2 regions of the Actinomyces qiguomingii genome follow, and region 1 is predicted to be linked to the other one. Evidence: riboswitches for the same ligand, from Rfam matches in the RefSeq annotation. Region 1 holds a riboswitch; the other holds the start of a gene.
What was found. Region 1 has a riboswitch for S-adenosylmethionine ahead of CWT10_RS09800 (cobalamin-independent methionine synthase II family protein). Riboswitches for the same ligand answer to the same signal wherever they lie in the genome.
Positions count from the first base shown of each region.

Region 2: linked by a shared signal. The riboswitch ahead of CWT10_RS15990 (methionine ABC transporter ATP-binding protein) and the one ahead of CWT10_RS09800 (cobalamin-independent methionine synthase II family protein) in region 1 are both predicted to bind S-adenosylmethionine.

Region 1 covers NZ_CP025228.1:2,358,604-2,367,461, reverse strand. The annotation lists gene CWT10_RS09810 (DUF2334 domain-containing protein) at 1-1,683, shown strand, start outside; gene CWT10_RS09805 (Tat pathway signal sequence) at 1,694-3,325, shown strand; SAM riboswitch class I at 3,428-3,530, shown strand; gene CWT10_RS09800 (cobalamin-independent methionine synthase II family protein) at 3,539-4,735, shown strand; gene CWT10_RS09795 (cation:proton antiporter) at 4,773-6,071, shown strand; gene CWT10_RS09790 (histidinol-phosphate transaminase) at 6,104-7,315, shown strand; gene hisB (imidazoleglycerol-phosphate dehydratase HisB) at 7,312-7,911, shown strand; gene CWT10_RS09780 (hypothetical protein) at 7,911-8,795, shown strand; gene hisH (imidazole glycerol phosphate synthase subunit HisH) at 8,839-8,858, shown strand, end outside.
Region 2 covers NZ_CP025228.1:3,805,518-3,814,375, reverse strand. The annotation lists gene CWT10_RS16000 (low molecular weight protein-tyrosine-phosphatase) at 1-517, shown strand, start outside; gene CWT10_RS15995 (alpha/beta hydrolase) at 574-1,770, opposite strand; SAM riboswitch class I at 1,985-2,075, shown strand; gene CWT10_RS15990 (methionine ABC transporter ATP-binding protein) at 2,069-3,160, shown strand; gene CWT10_RS15985 (methionine ABC transporter permease) at 3,157-3,876, shown strand; gene CWT10_RS15980 (MetQ/NlpA family ABC transporter substrate-binding protein) at 4,017-4,868, shown strand; gene CWT10_RS15975 (hypothetical protein) at 4,917-6,284, opposite strand; gene CWT10_RS15970 (hypothetical protein) at 6,371-7,738, opposite strand; gene upp (uracil phosphoribosyltransferase) at 7,836-8,474, opposite strand; gene betT (choline BCCT transporter BetT) at 8,514-8,858, opposite strand, start outside.

The sequences.
Region 1 (8,858 bases):
GTAGATGCCGCGGAGCTGGAGCAACCGGCGGATGCGGCCCCGCCGCCGCAGGTACGCGATCTGCCTCAAGGCGTGGCCCTGCCGGGTTCGGCGCGCACCTTCTCCACCGAACAGGCCGGCCCGGCACGCACCCTGGTCCTGTTCGACTCCACCGGCTCTTACGCGCACCTTGGCGAGTACTACGCTTTGGGCATGGGGATGCTGGCCTCTCACTCCGGCACGGTGACGACCATGCCGGTGACCGACTATGTCGCGGGATTGGCCGGCTCCTACACCGCCGTGATCTACACGGGCTCCACCTATGACGAGCCGCTGCCGCAGGCATTCCTAGATGACGTGCTGACCGGTGACGTGCCCGTGCTCTGGTCTGGATTCAATATCTGGCAGCTCGCGGCTGACGCCGAGGACCGCGCCGCCTTCGTCGCCCGCTACGGGTGGGACGCCGCCGACTCCTACATCAACTCCGCCGACACGGTCACCTCGGTGAGCTACAACGGGCAGTCCCTGAGCCGTAACGCCCTGAATTCCGGTGGCATCACCGCCCCCCACATCATCAGCCCGCAGGACGTCACGGTCCTGGGAAGCGCACAGTGCACCGACGCCGCCGGCGCCGCCACCGACTGCGCAGCTGTCGCCCAGTCCACCGGCAGTTCCTTCCCCTGGGCCGTGAAATCCGCGAACCTCACCTATATCGGTGAGGTCCCTCTTTCCTACCTGTCCGAGACCGACCGCTACCTGGCCGCGGCAGATATTGTGCTGGACACCCTCCAGCCCGGGGCGGCGGCCGTACGGCAGGCGGCCGTGCGCATCGAGGATGTCAGCCCGGCCACCACGGGCGCCGAGTTGCGCACCATCGTCGACTATCTGACCGGGGCGGGCGTCCCGTTCCAGATCGCCGTGGTACCCGTTTACACCGATCCGAACGGTGTTTACAACGACGGCGTTCCCGAGACCCTCACCCTGGCGGATAACCCGGAGCTGGTCGAGGTGCTCCGCCACGCCGTCGCCAACGGCGGCACCCTGATCCAGCACGGCACCCGCCACCAGTTCTCCACCCTGGATAATCCGTACAATGGGGTCAGCACGGATGACTTCGAGTTCATTCGCTCCTGGTGCACGCAGACCAACGACAACACCGCCCCGGCGGTCGCTTGCGCCAACGACTCATGGGTGCAGATCGGCGGTGAGCTGCCCGGTACCGACGCCGCCTGGGCCACCCGGGAGGTGCTGGAGGGGCGGGCGATCTTCACTGAGGTCGGCCTGCCAGAGCCGACGGTGTTTGAAACACCCCACTACGCGGCCACGGCCGCCGCATACCGCGGCATCAACGAGGTCTACCAGGTGCGTTATGAGCGTGAACTGTTGCACGGGGGCCTGCTGACCGGGCGCAGCGGCGGGGACTTCGACTACTACGGCCAGTTCTTCCCATACGCCGTGAACGACCCTTACGGAACGCATGTGCTGCCTGAGAACCTGGGCAACGTCGAACTCGAGTCCTATAACCAGCACCCGCCGCGCCTGCCCGCGGATATCGTGGCCGCGGCACAGGCGAATCTGGTCGTCACCCACGCCACGGCGAGTTTCTTCTTCCACCCCTACTACGACGTCTCGCTCCTGCAAGAGGTCGTTGAAGGAGTGCGGGCGCAGGGGTACACCTTTGTGGCCGCCACGGATCTGATCTGAGAGGAAACCGATGGAAATCGCACGAAACGATTCCGGCGAGTCGCCTGAAGACTGCGGCTCACTGGTTGAGGCCCGGGACGAATCGGCGCGATCGGCGTGCGTGTCGCGCCGAGGGGCACTCGGTGTGGCGTCGGTCGGGGCCGCCGCCCTGCTGCCGGTGATTGCGGCTTCACTGAGGGGGATAACGGTAGCCGGAACCGGTCCCGAGTCCTCGTCGACGGCGGCCGGAGGCGGGCAAGTGCTGCTCGATGTCGCCGGGGCCGATGGCAGGCTTCTTGATCTTGATGCCCTGGTGGAATTGCAGGTCAATGGCGCCGACGCGGACACCCGTGACGACGCCCTGCTCGATGCCGCCACGTTGGAGCTCATCGAGTTGGCTCCCCTGGAGCCGCACGCCCAGGCCACGGCTGCCCTGGAGCTGCCGGCGGGCCGCGCAGCTTGCCTGACCCTGTCGTGGCCGACGAGTCACGGATACTCCGCCCTGTTCGCTGACCTGCCCGGGCCGGGCCGCTACGCCCTAGCGGAGCTGGCCGCACGCGGCCTGCATAAGGCACAGGAGGAGATTCAGACCCAGCTTCGGTCGATTGCCGAGACTAAGGCGCAGGAGATCGACGCCTTGCGCACCCGCACCGGGCAGGCCCTGCAGAACTGTGAGGCCGCAACAACCCCGACCGAGCGCGCCGTGGCGGCCAATGCCGCCCTTGAGGCGGCCACCACGGCGCAAATAGCTCAGGATGAGGCCGGGACCCGGCTGGGTCCCGAAGCCGCGATGCTGGGCGTGACCTTCACCTCCGTGCCCCTACCGGGTAAGTCCGCGCAGGCCGTTGCCAGGCTGACCGAGGCGGGGCGCCAGTCGCTGGTGCGGATCGTGGTAGACGATACGGACGATCCCGAGGAGATGGCGGGATGGCGCCGGTGTGCGGCCGAACTCCACGATGCGGGCGCGCAGATCATGGTGCAGATAGGTGACTCGCAGGTGCTCAATGACTTCGACGAGGCCTCCTGGACCCGGAGGATCGATGCGCTCGTCGCCGCCTTCCCCGACGCGGATGCGTGGGAGATAGGCAACGAGCTCGCAGGGGAGTGGACCGGCCCCAATGCCGTGGAGCGGACGCTGCAAGCGGCCCGGGCGCTGGCAGCCGCCCCGGCGACCGCATCCGCGCCCCGTTTGCTGACCGTGTACTACCAGCTCGGACAGGGGACGGCCGCCGAGTCCGTCATGTCTTGGACCGCCAACAATCTGAAGGGGGAACTCGCCGAACTGACCGACGTCGTCGGACTGTCGGTCTACCCGCAGTGGCATCCGCTGGGATCCGGGGCCAGGCGGGTCCTGGAGGTTCTGGGGCGGATGGTCGCAGACAAGCCCACGGCCCTGACCGAACTGGGCTACGGAGCGCAGGACCTGGACGACGGGCCGTGGTGGTTCGGCTCCGCCGACGATACCGGGGCGGGGCGCGATGCAGTGGCCCGGCATCTCACGGCGGTCGCTCTCGGACAGCCGCGCGCCTGGGCCGCCCCACTGTGGTGGTACTACCTGCAGGACGACGGTCTCGCGGCCACGGAGGATTCGGCGGTGCAGCAGAGCGGGGCCGGGGCGGTCTCACAGGAACTGGTCGCGGCGGCGCGCGTGGAGTCCGCATAGCCGGTCCGCCCACTGTTGCCGTAATGGCAGCAATGGCAACAACCCGGCGCGCGGCCACGCCGTCGGTGTCGGTAAGCGGGGATATCTTGATATGGTGTGCGCGCACCATCCAGAGCGGCTGAGAGACCTGGCTCGTCGACGCCGCAGCAACCACGCCGTCGGCTCGCGTCCGGCGGTGCGGTGCTCCCGCCAGGACCGATGGAAGGACCTGAAATGGCCACGCAAATCCGCACCACCCATGTAGGCTCCCTGCCCCGCACCGATGCCCTGCTCGAGGCCAATGCCGCGCACGCGGCCGGCACGCTGGACGATGCCGGGCTCGCGACGATCGTCGCCGAGCAGACCGACGCCGTCGTCTCCCGGCAGGCCGAGATCGGGCTGACGACCGTCAATGACGGCGAATATGGGCACGCCATGACCGAGAAGGTCGACTATGGCGCCTGGTGGTCCTACTCTTTCAGCCGCTTCAGTGGCCTGGAGCTACTGGACCAGCTGCCCGAGCGCAAGCCCACCCCGGCCGGCAAGCTCGAGCTGGATGCCATGACGGATCGTCGTGACTGGGTCGCGTTCGCCGACACCTACGCCGACCCCACTTCCGGCATCCACTTCTCCGCAGGGCGCCCCTGGGTGTTCCCGGTGGTGACCGGGGAGATCCGCTACATAGGACAGGACGTCGTCGCCCGTGACATTGCCGCACTCACCCGCGCCCTGGAGCGGGCTGGTAAGCCGCTGAACGAGGGCTTCCTGGCCTCCGTCAGCCCGGCGTCGGCTGCGCGCGTCGGCAATTACCACTACGAGGATGACGAGGCCGCCGTATGGGCCTGGGCCGATGCTCTGCGTGAGGAGTACCGGGCGATCACCGACGCCGGGCTCACCGTCCAGATCGACGCCCCCGACCTGGCCGAGTCCTGGGACCAGTTCATCAGTGAGCCGTCCTTGGAGGACTACCGCCGCTTCTCCGCCGTGCGCATTGAGGCCCTTAACCACGCCCTGCGCGGAATTGATCCCGCGCAGGTGCGTTATCACGTGTGCTGGGGCTCATGGCACGGTCCGCACTCAACGGATCTGGGCTTCGACAAGATCGTCGACCTGGCCCTGTCCGTGAACGCCAACGGGCTGAGCTTCGAGGCAGCCAACGTCCGTCACGAGCACGAGTGGAAGATCTGGCAGGATACCGAACTGCCCGACGGCAAGTACCTGATTCCTGGCATCGTCTCCCACGCCACCAATGTGCTGGAGCACCCCGAGCTGGTTGCCGACCGCATTGAGCGCTTCGCCCGACTGGTCGGCCCCGAACGCGTAGTCGCCTCCACCGACTGCGGCCTGGGCGGACGCGTGCACTCCCACATCGCCTGGGCCAAGCTCGCCTCCCTGACGGAGGGCGCTCGGCTGGCGTCCACGCGCTTGTAGTCCTCTTCACAGGGGCAGGGCCCTAGGCTCTGCCCCTGTGGAGACGCTGATGATCGCGGTGGCGGGTCTGCTCGTCATCGCCGCATGCAACCAGCTGGCCCCTAGAGTGGGGGTGGCTTCGCCCCTGCTGCTTCTGGTGCTTGGCATCGGGATCGGCTTCCTGCCCTTCGTTACGGCGATTGAGCTCAATCCGGAGATCGTTTTGGAAGCGGTGCTGCCGCCACTGCTGTACTCCACGGCCGTATCGATGCCGGTTGCGGACTTTCGTAGAGAGTTGCGCTCGGTGTCCGCCCTGGCGGTCGGGCTGGTGGCCGTGTCCGCTGTTGTGATTGGCCTGGTGGCGCACATGCTGGTGCCCGCAATCCCTCTTCCCTGGGCCATTGCCCTGGGGGCGGTGCTGAGCCCGACCGATGCCGTGGCCATCGCAATAGTGCGTGGGTTGGGTGTCACTGACCGCATCATCACGATCCTGGAGGGGGAGGGACTGTTCAACGACGCCACGGCCCTGATCCTGTTGTCCTCGGCGGTTTCCGCGGGGGTTGCCCGCTCCACCGACTCTCTTGAGCCGGGTGCGCTGGCCGCCCAGTTCCTGACCTCGCTGGCGCTGGCACTATTCATCGGCTGGGCGGTCGGGACGTTGGCGGTGCGTGTCCGCGCACGTATCAGCGAGTCCACGGCGGACACGGTGGTGTCCTTCACCGTGCCGTTCCTGGCGTCGCTACCCGCCGAGTACCTGGGCGGCTCCGGCCTGGTGGCGGCGGTGGTCGCCGGCCTGATCACCTCCTATCGGGGCCCGTGGCTGTTGTCGCCGGTGCACCGCGTGAACGCCCGGCACAATTGGCGCACCATCGAGTTGATTCTTGAGGGCGGCGTCTTCCTGTTTATGGGGCTGCAGGCCTACGGGATCGTGCAGGAGGTGGCCGAGGTCGGATACGGCGCGCGCACCGCCGTCATCCTCGCCGTCAGCGCCTGGGTGTTGACTGTGCTGGTGCGCCTGGTATTCGTTGCTCCGATGCTGGTGTGGCTGGGCTGGGTGCGCCGACGCCGTAGTCGCCGCCTGGAGTACTTCACGTCCGAGCCACTGGGGCCCCGTGAGGGCGCCGTCATCATCTGGGCCGGGATGCGTGGCGCCGTCACCCTGGCGGCCGCCCAGACTCTGCCGCTGTCAACGCCTGCGCGGCCGCTGCTGCTGCTGGTGGCGCTGCTGGTGTCCGGCGGGTCGCTAATCGTCCAGGGACTGACTCTTGACCCCCTGATCCGTCTGATGCGCCCACGCATGGCGCAAGATGACGACGCACAGACCACGACCGTCGACTTGGCTGTCACGCCGGGGTGATCGCACCTGGAATCCGCGTAGACTCTCACCCCGTGACAGTGCTCCCGCTGCGGCCCGAGCTACGCGGCTGCGAACCGTACGGCGCCCCCGAATTGGACGTGCCGGTGCGCCTGAACGTCAACGAGAACCCCTACCCGCCCAGTCCCACGGTGATAGCAGACATCGCCGCGGCGGTCAGTGAGGCGGCCGCCGGGCTCAACCGCTACCCGGAGCGGGACCTGCCCGCCCTGCGCGCCGCCCTGGCCGAATACCTGGATGTGGAGTCCGGTGTGCTCCTGGACCGGGAGCAGATCTGGGCGGCCAATGGTTCCAATGAGGTCATGACGCACGTGCTGCAGGCCTTCGGCGGGCCGGGTCACACCTGCTTGTCCTTCACACCCACCTACTCCATGTATCCCGAGTACGCCCGCAATACCTTCACCCGCTATGTGGCCGGGCCCAGGCGGGAGGACTTTACCCTGGATATAGACGCCGTGGCCGCTACCATTGAGGCGGAGCGCCCCGCAGTCGTCATCTTGGCCAGCCCCAACAACCCCACCGGCACCGCCCTGCCGCAGGCGGACGTGGTTGCCATATTGGAGGCCGCCCGCGGACGCGGCCCCGCAGATAGCGCCGACGGCTCCGGGCCCTGCGACTGCGTGGTGGTGATCGATGAGGCCTACGGGGAGTTCCGGCGGCCCGGCGTGCCCAGCGCCCTGGAACTGCTCACGCTCACCGAGGCCGACGGCGCCCCCCGGCACCCGCATCTGGCCGTTACCCGCACCATGAGCAAGGCTTTCGGCATGGCCGGACTGCGGCTGGGGTATCTGGCCGCTTCGCGTGAACTGGTGGACATGCTGCGCATCGTGCGCCTGCCCTACCACCTGTCCGCACTGTCTCAGGCGGCCGCCCTGGCGGCACTGGACCACCGCGAGGAGCTGATGAGTCAGGTCGCCTCCCTGCGTGACGAACGCGACGCCCTGGTGGATTGGTTGCGTGCATGCGGCTGGATCGCCCACGAATCCGACGCGAACTTCGTCCTGTTCGGCCCCTTTGCCGATCGGGAGGCGGTTTGGCGGGGACTGCTGGAGCGCGGAGTCCTAATCCGCGTGGTCGGTCCCGAGGGGTACCTGCGGGTGTGTGTGGGCACCCCGGAGGAGATGGAGCGGTTCCGCACCGCTTTGCTGGCAGTCACCGGAACCACGACCAGGCGATCCGGGAATGAGGCCAACCACACCAAGGTCAACCAGGAGAAGAACGCATGAACCGCACCGCGCGCATACAACGCAGCACCAGTGAGTCCTCCGTCGTGGTCGAAGTCGACCTGGATGGCACCGGCAGGACCGATATATCGACCACCGTTCCCTTCTACGACCATATGCTCACCGCCCTGGGCAAGCACTCGCTGATCGACCTGACGGTGCGTGCCACCGGGGATACCGACATCGACGTGCACCACACGGTGGAGGACACCGCCATCTGCATCGGCGAGGCTCTCAAGACCGCCCTGGGGGACAAACGCGGCATCAAGCGCTTCGGAGACGCCCTTGTGCCGCTGGACGAGGCGCTGGCACAGGCCGTTGTGGACCTGTCCGGCCGCCCCTACCTGGTGCATGACGGCGAGTCCGAGGCCTTTGTACACCACCTCATAGGCGGCCACTTCACCGGTTCCATGGTCCGCCACTGCCTGGAGGCGATCGCCTACCACGCCGGTATCTGCCTACATGTGCGCGTCGTCTCTGGACGCGACCCCCACCATATCGCCGAAGCCGAATTTAAGGCCCTGGCCCGTGCCCTGCGCGCTGCCGTCGAACCCGACCCGCGCGTCGACGACATCCCTTCAACCAAAGGCGCCCTGTGATGCATGACGACCACATCTCCAACCCGGGTGGCCGGGGTGACGACGATCCAGACATCGACGCCGAGTTCGCCGCGATTATGGAGGGAATCGATTTTCCCTCCGACTTGCCTGCACCCCCGGGAGCCGACGGCGAGGATTCTTCCGATGGCACTGGCATGCCAGAAGACACCGGACCGGTCTCTCCCAAGGACGTGCCCCACAACATTTACGGGGTGCCCGGCACCGCTGATTCTGCGGACTGCGCAGATGAGGCCGGGCTGACCCCCGAGCAGCTGGCCGAGGTCCAGGCCCTGGCTGCCGCTCTGGATGCCGACTCTGGAGCTGACTCCCGGCCCAGGGCGGTCAAGGTCGCTGTGGTGCTGACCCCGCTGGCCAGCGCCGAGGCGCTTGCGCACCTGTGCGCGGCCTCAGGCCTGGATTGCACGGTGGTGCCCACCTCCAGCGGCGCCATCGCGGTCAAGGAGTTCGTGTCCGCACATGCCCAGTGGGATATCGCCGAGCTTCTGGGCGGCGCCGACACCGAACCTGCCGAGGCCGCCGAGCTGGCCGGGGCCCTGTCCCGCCTCAGCCGCGCCGGCGTAGTGCTCATGACTGCGGACCTGGCTACCGACGCCGGCGTTGAATCCGGACTGTCGGGCACCATCACCGCCCGCCGGTACTACAACGGAGAGGCGGCGGAGGAGACCAGTGCCGGGCTGTTGCTGGCATCTGCGGACCAGGAGTTGGAGGACATTCTGCTGGGCGTTACCCAGGCACAGAGTGTGGCGGGCGCCATCAGCACCAGTGATGTCAAGCCGGGGCGGATCATCCGCTGGTTCGGTCGCGGCTTGCGGCCCCGTGGCAGGGGCGATAGGGGTCACGACGATGATCAGACCAGTAGCTGATACCGATGGCCTTCCCGGCGCAGCAGATGGGTAGGGTGTGCCCGTGAGGCAAGCACACGTCGT
Region 2 (8,858 bases), 1.4 Mb from region 1:
ACTCGTGGACCGGCTCGCCGCCGCGGGCATCCCCTCCTACCCCGGGGGCGTTGCGGTCACCTCGGCGGGCGTCTCCGACGAGGAGGCCGGCAACCCCATGGACCCCCGCGCCCAGCGCGTATTGTCCGAGGCCGGCTACGGCGGCGGTGGCGACGCCGCCTCCCGCGCCGTTATGGCGGTCATCTCCCAGCATGCCGCCCACCGCATCAGTGACACCGAACTACGCCGCGCCGACCTCGTTCTCGCCATGACCGCCGCGCACCACCGCGCCCTGACGCGCCGCGCCGCAGGCCTAGACGTCGACCCGGGCCGCATTCTCATGTACCGCCAGTTCGACCCCACCGCCCCCGCCGGCCCGACGACGACGGCCACGCCCGCCTCCCCGTCGAGCCTGGACGTGCCCGACCCCTGGTACGGGACCCTCGCCGACTTTCTGTACACCCTCGACGTCGTCGAACGCGTCAGTGACGCCCTCACCCCCAAGCTGGCGAGGCTGGCGGCCGAGTTCGCTCAATAACAAGGGGCGCCGGCAACCAGCCCCCGGCCCGGGGCGGCCCGACGTCCGGCCGCGGCTCAGCCCAGCCGCTCGGCCAGCCAGCCGGTGAGCGTGGCCAGGTACTCCTCACGCGCCGGCAGAGGGGAAAGCACCAGGTCGTGCACCCCGCCGGGGATCTGCACCACCGTGACGTCCTCGCCCAGGAAACGGGAGCGCTCCAAGATCTGGTCCACCGACAGCACCGTGTCGCAGCGCAGCGCCTCCTCGCGGGAAACGCCCGGCCCGCCCGACGCCGTCGAGCAGCACACCAGCACCGGCACATCAATGCCAAGGCCGTGGCGCACCTCCCGCTGCAGTCGGCGAATGCCCGCCAGGAAGCCGGCTCGCACCGGGAACGACGGCGAGGGCTTCAGCGCCAGGTCCCAGTCCCATTCCCCGCCCCAGCGGCGATGCAGGGTGCGGGTGTAAATATCAACCTCAATCGGCCCCGGATCGGTGACTACCGGCAGGGCGGTTGCGGCGTCGTCGTGCGGACAGTCCGTGGAGGGGCCCCGGGAGGGCGTGGCCTTGGAGGCGGCCTCGGCGGGTTCCAGCTCCTTGTTCTCGTTGGGGTTGTCGATGACCCGGTCGGGATCGCGGCGGGATAGCAGGTCGACGAAGGCCGAGCCGTAGGAGCGCACCAGGCCGGAGGAATTCAGCTGCAACCAAGGGGAGTTGAGAGCGACGGCGTCCACCGATCCGGGGTGGTCTCCGGCCCAGATCACCGCCTGCAACCCGCCGGTGGAGTGGCCGTTGAGTACAACCGTGGAATGTCCGTGCTCGCCGCGGATGATGTGCAGCGCCTCGGCGATCTCCTCGTCGTGCACCCGCAGGTCGCGCACGTCGTGGGGAGACCAGTAGTCCACGCCCGCACGGCCGCAGGCGCGCAGTTCCAGCGCATAGAACTCGTAGCCCGCCGTGAGGAAGGCGTCGGCCAGCCAGGTCTGGAAGAAGTAGTCATTACGTCCGTGCAGGTACAGCACGGCGCGTGCATGCCGGGGGGCGGGCGACTGCCCTTTCGGTTCAGGCGTTGGGATGGCACCGCGCTGATGGACGAGCACGGCGTGATCCGCTCCCGGTGCGGCGGGCGAATCGGTGACCGGGATGGTGCGTGCCACCCAGGGTTCGCCCAGAATGTCGGGCACCGGCTGGGAGGTCCTCCCGGCGGCGGGGGAGAGCGGGGTGGTGGGCGGGTCCGGCTGCTGGCCCGGCGTCGTCTCGGTCGTGGATGCCATGGCGGAATCCTGTCACGGACGACGGCGCCCGGTCGGGCGGTTCGCCGGCTCCGATTCGGAGGCGCCAGCCGATCTCGATGGTCATATCGACCGATCTCGATGGTCATATCGACCGAACTCGGCGGTAACGTCGACCGAACTCGGTGCAGTGATGCGCGCATCGTTTTTGTCCTACGGCTTGCCCCGGACGCCGCTGGCCATTTAGTGTGGGCGGCGACCATCCAGAGCAACCGAGAGACCTGGCTCATCGACGTTGCAGCAACCCCCGTTCGCGGAGAGGGTGCTACCGCCAGGACCGATGGAGGACCACGTGACGCAGCCACCTGCATCCCAGGACCCAGCCCCGGGCGGCGCCGCCGCGCCTTCCGGTGCCGCGACCGCCTCCGCCGCCCAGGAGCCCATGATCTCGCTGCGCGACGTCCACAAGGTGTACAAGCTGCGTGACGGCAGCACCGTACGCGCCTTGGACGGGGTGAACCTGGAGGTGCAAGCGGGCTCCATTCACGGCATCGTCGGCACCTCCGGCGCTGGCAAGTCCACCCTGGTGCGCTGCCTGACCACCTTGGAACGCCCCTCCTACGGTGAGGTGCGTGTGGCCGGTCAGGATATGACCGCGCTGTCCACTCGTAGCCTGCGTGACGCCCGCCGTGCCATCGGCATGGTCTTCCAGCATGCGAACCTGCTCGACTCGCGCACCACCGCCCAGAACATCGCCTACCCCTTGGCGCTTGCGGGGGTGCCCAAGGGGCAGCGGCACGACACGGTCGTGCGCATGCTCGATCTGGTGGGCCTGGCCGACCGCGGATTCTCCTACCCCTCCCAGCTCTCCGGCGGTCAGCAGCAGCGCGTCGGAATCGCCCGGGCGCTGGCGGACCAGCCGCAGGTGCTGCTGTGCGATGAGCCCACCAGCGCGCTGGACCCGGAAACCACCCGTCAAATCCTCAGACTGATACGGGACGTGCGCGACCGGCTCGGTGTCACCGTCGTGATCATCACTCATGAGATGAGCGTGGTCCGCCAGATCTGTGACTCCGTAAGCCTGCTTGAAGCCGGTCGCATCGTGGAGTCCGGTCCCATTGAACAGGTGGTCTCCGACGTCGGCTCCCGCCTGTCCCATGAACTCGTCCCTGCCCCCGAGGTCCCGGATGGGGCCCTGCCCGACGGCGACGTCGTCATTGACGTGGCCCTGACCGCCCACCCCGGGCAGCCTGCCGCCGCCCAGGTGCTGGCACTGGCCGCCGAACGGGGCGCCGACGTCGCCGGCGGCCTGTTCGAGACACTCGGAACCGCCCAGGTCGGTCGCCTGGCACTTACCGTCCCCGCCGAACAGGCGCCGGGCGCACTCACCGCCCTGCGTGAAGCGGGCGTTACCGCGGAGGTACGCGCATGAACACTCTGACAGCCTCCGTGGAGGCGATCGCCGCGGCCGCCTCGGGTGACAACACCTGGTTCAACAATCCCGCCATCCAGCGCAAACTCGGACCCGCCACCCTGGAGACCTTCCAGATGCTGGGCGTATCCGGGGCCCTGACCATCGGGCTCGGTCTACTGCTGGGGCTGGCGCTGGTCACCACCGGCAAGCGTGGTCAGCACAGCAACCGGGTCGTGTACGAGGCGCTCTCCCAGATCGTCAACCTTGGGCGTTCCATGCCCTTCATCATCCTCATGGTGGCGCTGATCCCCTTCACCCGCATGCTCGTGGGCACCTCCCTGGGTTGGGGGGCGGCCTGCGTGCCGCTGACCGTCGGCGCGATCCCCTTCTATGCGCGCCTGGTGGAGACCGCCATCAACGACGTCGACCACGGCAAGGTCGAGGCGGCCCTCATGATGGGAGCCTCCAACCGCCAGATCACCTGGGGCGTGCTGGTCCGCGAGGCCCTGCCCACCCTCATTCAGTCCGCCACGGTCACCGTTATCACGCTGCTGGGTTACACCGCTATGGCCGGGACCGTGGGCGGCGGCGGCCTGGGCGACCTGGCCATTCAGTACGGCTACCGGCAGAACGCCTCAGACGTCATGGTGATCGTCGTCGTCCTGATCGTGTTCGTGGTCGCCGTCATCCAGGTGTGTGGCGACATGCTCAGCCGGCTGGTCGACCACCGCTGAGCCTCGACCAGCCGGAGTCCCGGGGCGAGGCCCCGACGGCTCGGCTCACAAGACTTCGCGCCGACGCCTCCGCCGCGCGCGTCGGCGCCCGCAACCGAATTCGCGCGGCTTTGACGACTTCAAGACAAGGAACCACAGTCATGAACTTCACCATTTCCCGCCGCAGTGCCCTCGTGGGCGGCGTCGCCTCCGCCGTCGCCCTGACCCTGTCCGCCTGCTCCGGCAACTCCGGGGGAGTCGACGGCATCAGCGTCGACGGCGACACGGCCACCATCTCCATCGGCGCGACCTCCCAGCCCCACGCTCAGATCCTCCAGTGGGTGCAGGACAACCTCGCCGCCGACGCCGGACTCAGCCTTGACATCGTAGAAATCGAGGACTACGACATCCCCAATGCCTCGCTCAGCGACGGCTCCCTGGCGGCGAACTTCTTCCAGACCCCCAACTTCCTGGAGCAGCAGAACGAGGAGAAGGGCTACGACTTGGTGGCCATTGCCGACGTGCACATCGAACCCATGGGTATCTACACCGACAAGGGCTACAGCTCGGTTGACGAGGCCGCCGAGGGCGGCACGATCGTGCTCAACAACGACCCCGCCAACACCGCCCGCGGCCTGAAACTGCTGGAGTCCGCCGGCCTGATCACGCTCGACCCCGACGTCGAGATGCCCACCACCCTGGACGTGACCGAGAACCCCAAGAAGTTCGAGCTGATCCCGGTCGACGGCGCGCAGACGCCCATCTCGATGGCTGATTCCGAGTTGGCTGTCATCAACGGCAATTTCGCGCTTGCCGCAGGCCTGAACCCCAGCGCGGATGCGCTCGTCCTGGAGCCCAGTGGGGAATCCCCCTACGCCAACCAGCTCGTGGTGCGCAGTGCCGACAAGGACAACGAGCACCTGGTCAAGCTCGCCGGACTGCTGAACACCGAGGAGCTGCGCGCTTACATTGAGCAGACCTGGACCGACGAGTCGGTGGTTCCCGCCTTCTGAGCTGGAGCCCGCCGATCGTCGTGCCGCCCCGCCTCCTGACTCCAGAGATCAGGAAGCGGGGCGGTAACCTGTCAGCGTGCCGGTGGGCGGGTCATAGCCGATGGCGTAGTCGGTGGCGACCAGGTCGAAGAGGGCGCCGGAGTCAGGGTCCATGCCGGGGAAGGTGATCTGCTCCCCGGTATCGGCGTTGTACATCAGGCGGAAGGTCTGGATGTCCTGGGAGTCGGTGACTCTTGGCCCGGCCGTCATGACGGAGCGGTCCGCAGCGATTCGGATAGCGGACAGGCAGGACGGGCCGTCGGCCGAGTTCGGAAGTTCGATTGTGCGCCCGTAGGTGATATCGACTGACTTGGCGCAACGGTCCTCATCGGCGTTGACTATGCCGAGTACGGTATCCAGAGAATTGTCGGCGAAGCGTGTCCTGAACTCGGCGAGTGAAAGCGATCCGAACACGGGAACCACCCATGAATACCGGGGGGTGTCGAACTGCTCATCGTAAGAATCCGTCGGCTCGCCCCCATCAAGGTCGTAGGTGTAAACCACGGATCGGTCGGAGGTGTCGGTGAGTACGATGAACCATCCGTCACTCGCACCGTAGGCCGCGTAGCTGCGGATATTGTCAGGAGACAGGGGCAGGTTGAGCTGGACTTTTTCACCGGTGTCGATATTGTAGATCTCGCGGTAACTGATATTGCAGTAGCGTTGATCGCCGTGCGGGAACACTGTCGCGTAATGAGCGGACTGGGCGCGTAGGTAGTCGGCGGCATAATCGGTGCTCGTCGTCCACAGCGGGGTGTCTGGGGCGTCCTCTTGATAACCGGTGCATTTGTTTTCGGAGGTGCAGGCGATGGCGATGTCGTCCGCTATGAGGACGCCGTCACTGGAGGACCATTTGGCCTCGCGGGTTTCGCCGGTATCCAGGTCGTACAAGGTGGTGTCGTGGATGAGGGTGTTGTTTCCCCAGAGGAGGTATGCGGGCTTCATGGGGATGTCGAAGTCGTCGCTCGTATCGCCGGAATCGTTGGTTGCGTCAACGGTTGCAGACCAGGACTCCGTTACGCCCGAATCGGTCAGGTCATATGCGGTAAGCGTGGAAGCGGCGGGGTCGTCGCCGGTGTCCAGGGTGAGCAGATGGCCCGGCACGGTCATGACCTGCGCGTTGGCGGCCACGGTTGTGGTCCAGGTTCGCTCGGCACCATTGGTCCATTCCGAGGAGGGGCCGGTGATCGCGAGTTGATTCGGTTCCGCGAGTGCTGCGTAGTTCTTGCCCCGGGCCAGGGCCAGGGCGCCGCCAACAATGAGGCTGAAGGTCAGCACCGCCGCCAGGACGGCAGTCGCGATTGCCCGCGCGCCCAGCGGCTCCGGTGCTGTGGGCGACAGGCCGGACGGGCCGGGCAGTGGCGTCGGGGGAGTCATGTCTTTGATGGTAGGCAGTTCGGCGGCGCGGTAGAAGTGATGATGACGGGGAGAGGTACCCGTTTGCCCCCTTATCCGTGAAGGATTCAACCTGCGGGGCGGTAGCCTGTCAGCGTGCCGGTGGGCGGGTCGTAGCCGATGGCGTAGTCGGTGGCTACCAGGTCGAAGAGGGCGCCGGAGTCAGGGTCCATGCCGGGGAAGGTGATCTGCTCTCCGGTATCGGCGTTGTACATCAGGCGGAAGGTCAGAACATCCTGGGCGTCGGCGGCTCCGAGTCCGGCCGTCATCACGGTGCGGTCCTCAGAGACGTGGATTGCTGACAGGCAGGAGAGGTCGTCGGTGAACTGCGTAACCTCAATCGTTCGTTTGTCAATGACGTCAACCGACTGGGCGCAGTTGCTGTCATCGCGGTTCACTATGCCGAGCAAGGTCTCGGTTGAGCCGTTGGCGAACCGTTCCTTAAGCTCCGCCTGCGAACGTGCCCTGTAAATGTTGACAACCGACTGGTTATTGGCCAGGGTCGCGCTGTCCGCATAGGAGTCGATTGGTTCGCCGCCCTCAGGGGGAAATGCGTAAACAGTGTTCCGGTCGCCGAACTCGGTCAGATAAATCATCCAACCATCGGTTGCCGCATAAGTGGCGTACCCGGCGATGTTCTCCTCCGGGATCGGGATGGTAAGGGGAACCCGCTCGCCGGTGTCGATGTTATGTATAGTGCGGTTCCCGAGAATGCAGTACCGTTGCCCATCACGTACAAATACAGTTTGGTAGAAGTTCGACGCGTACTGGAAGTAGCGCTTGGGGTACTCCATGGTTGCGGTCCACTGCGCTGTATCCGGCTGGTCCTCTCGGTACGCGGTGCACTCGCCGCCGGAGGCGCAGGCGATGGCGACGTCGTCGGCGATCATCACGCCGTCGCTGGAGGACCAGGGAGCCTCGCGGGTTTCGCCGGTGTCCAGGTCGTACAAGGTGGTGTCGTGGATGAGAGTGTTCTTCCCCCACATGAGGTAGGCGGGCTTCATGGGGATGTCGAAGTCGTCGCTCGTGTCCCCCGCATCAGTAGAGGCGTCTACCTGAGCCGACCAGGACTCGGTCGCACCCGAATCGGACAGCGCATACGCCGTGAGGGTCGCATCGGCGGGATTGTCCCCGGTCTCCAGGGTCAGTAGGTGGCCCGGCACGGCTATTACTTGCGCGTTGGCGGCCACGGTGGTGGTCCAGGTCTGCTCTGCCCCGGCGGTCCAGGCCGGGGACGGTGAGATGTAGGTGACCAGGTCGGTGGGCGGAGGAATCGAGTAGTCGGTGCCGCCGCCCAGTGCCAGGCCGCCGCCCAGTACGGCGCCGAATGCGAGTAGTCCGGCTGCGATGGCGGCGCCGATGGCTCGCGGGCCGAGCCGGTCCGGCCCCACGGGAGGGGATGCGGACCGTCCGGGCGACGCCGTCTGAGAACTCATGACTCGATGCTAATTGTTCGTGGGAGCGGGTAGAAGTGAGGGTCGAGCTTGATCAGTCCGCCGATTCGGCGGCGTTATGTCGGGCGGTGGGACGTCTTCAGTCCACGATGCCGTACAGGCGGTCACCGGCGTCGCCCAGTCCGGGCACGATATAGGCGTGCTCGTTGAGGCGCTCGTCTCGGGCGGCGGCGACCACGGTTACCTCGGCGCGCTCACCGATGGCCGCCTCCAGGGTGGCGATTCCCTCCGGTGCGGCGATCAGGCAGATGGCGGTGACATCGCGTGCGCCGCGCTCCAGAAGGTAGTTGATGGCGGCCACGAGGGTGTGGCCGGTTGCCAGCATGGGGTCGACGACGAAGCACTGGCGACCCGACAGGTCGTCGGGCAGACGATTGGCGTAGGTCTCAACCTCCAGGGTGTCCTCGTTGCGCTTCATGCCCAGGAAACCGACCTCGGCGGTGGGCAGCAGCCGGGTCATGCCCTCGAGCATGCCCAGCCCGGCGCGCAGGATCGGAACCACGATGGGGCGCGGCTCGGCCAGACGACGGCAGCTCGTCTCCGCCACCGGCGTCTTGATGCGGACCTCCTCGGTGCGTACGTCCCGGGTGGCCTCGTAGGCCAAGAGGGTCACCAGCTCGTCGACGAGCTGCCGGAAGACCGCCGAGGGCGTCTTCTCGTCGCGCAGAACAGAGAGTTTGTGATCGATGAGCGGATGATCGGCAACGTGCAGGCGCATGGGTCAAGCCTAAAGGAATCACTCCCGGATGAGGGGCGCTCAGACGGTTTCGGCGGCGCCCAGGTACTCCAGCCACCGCTCGTAGTGGTCCAGGACGTCGTGGGCGACCTGCTCGCGCGACCAGTCCATGACGTCATAGCCCTGGCCGCCTCCGCGTGGCCGCACCTCCAGGCGGACGGTGAGGTCATCGGCCTCGTGGACGACGACGCCGAAGGCCGGCACCGGCGCCTGCACCATGCGTACCGCGTAGCGGAATCGGGAGCCGGCCACCTGCTCGCCCTGCGCGGCGGCGGTCTGCTCCGGAGACTGCGGGGGCGTGACCACCAGGGTGGCCGAGCCGAGGAAGTTGCGCACGTCGTCGGGATCCTGCGCCTCGGGGCCGGC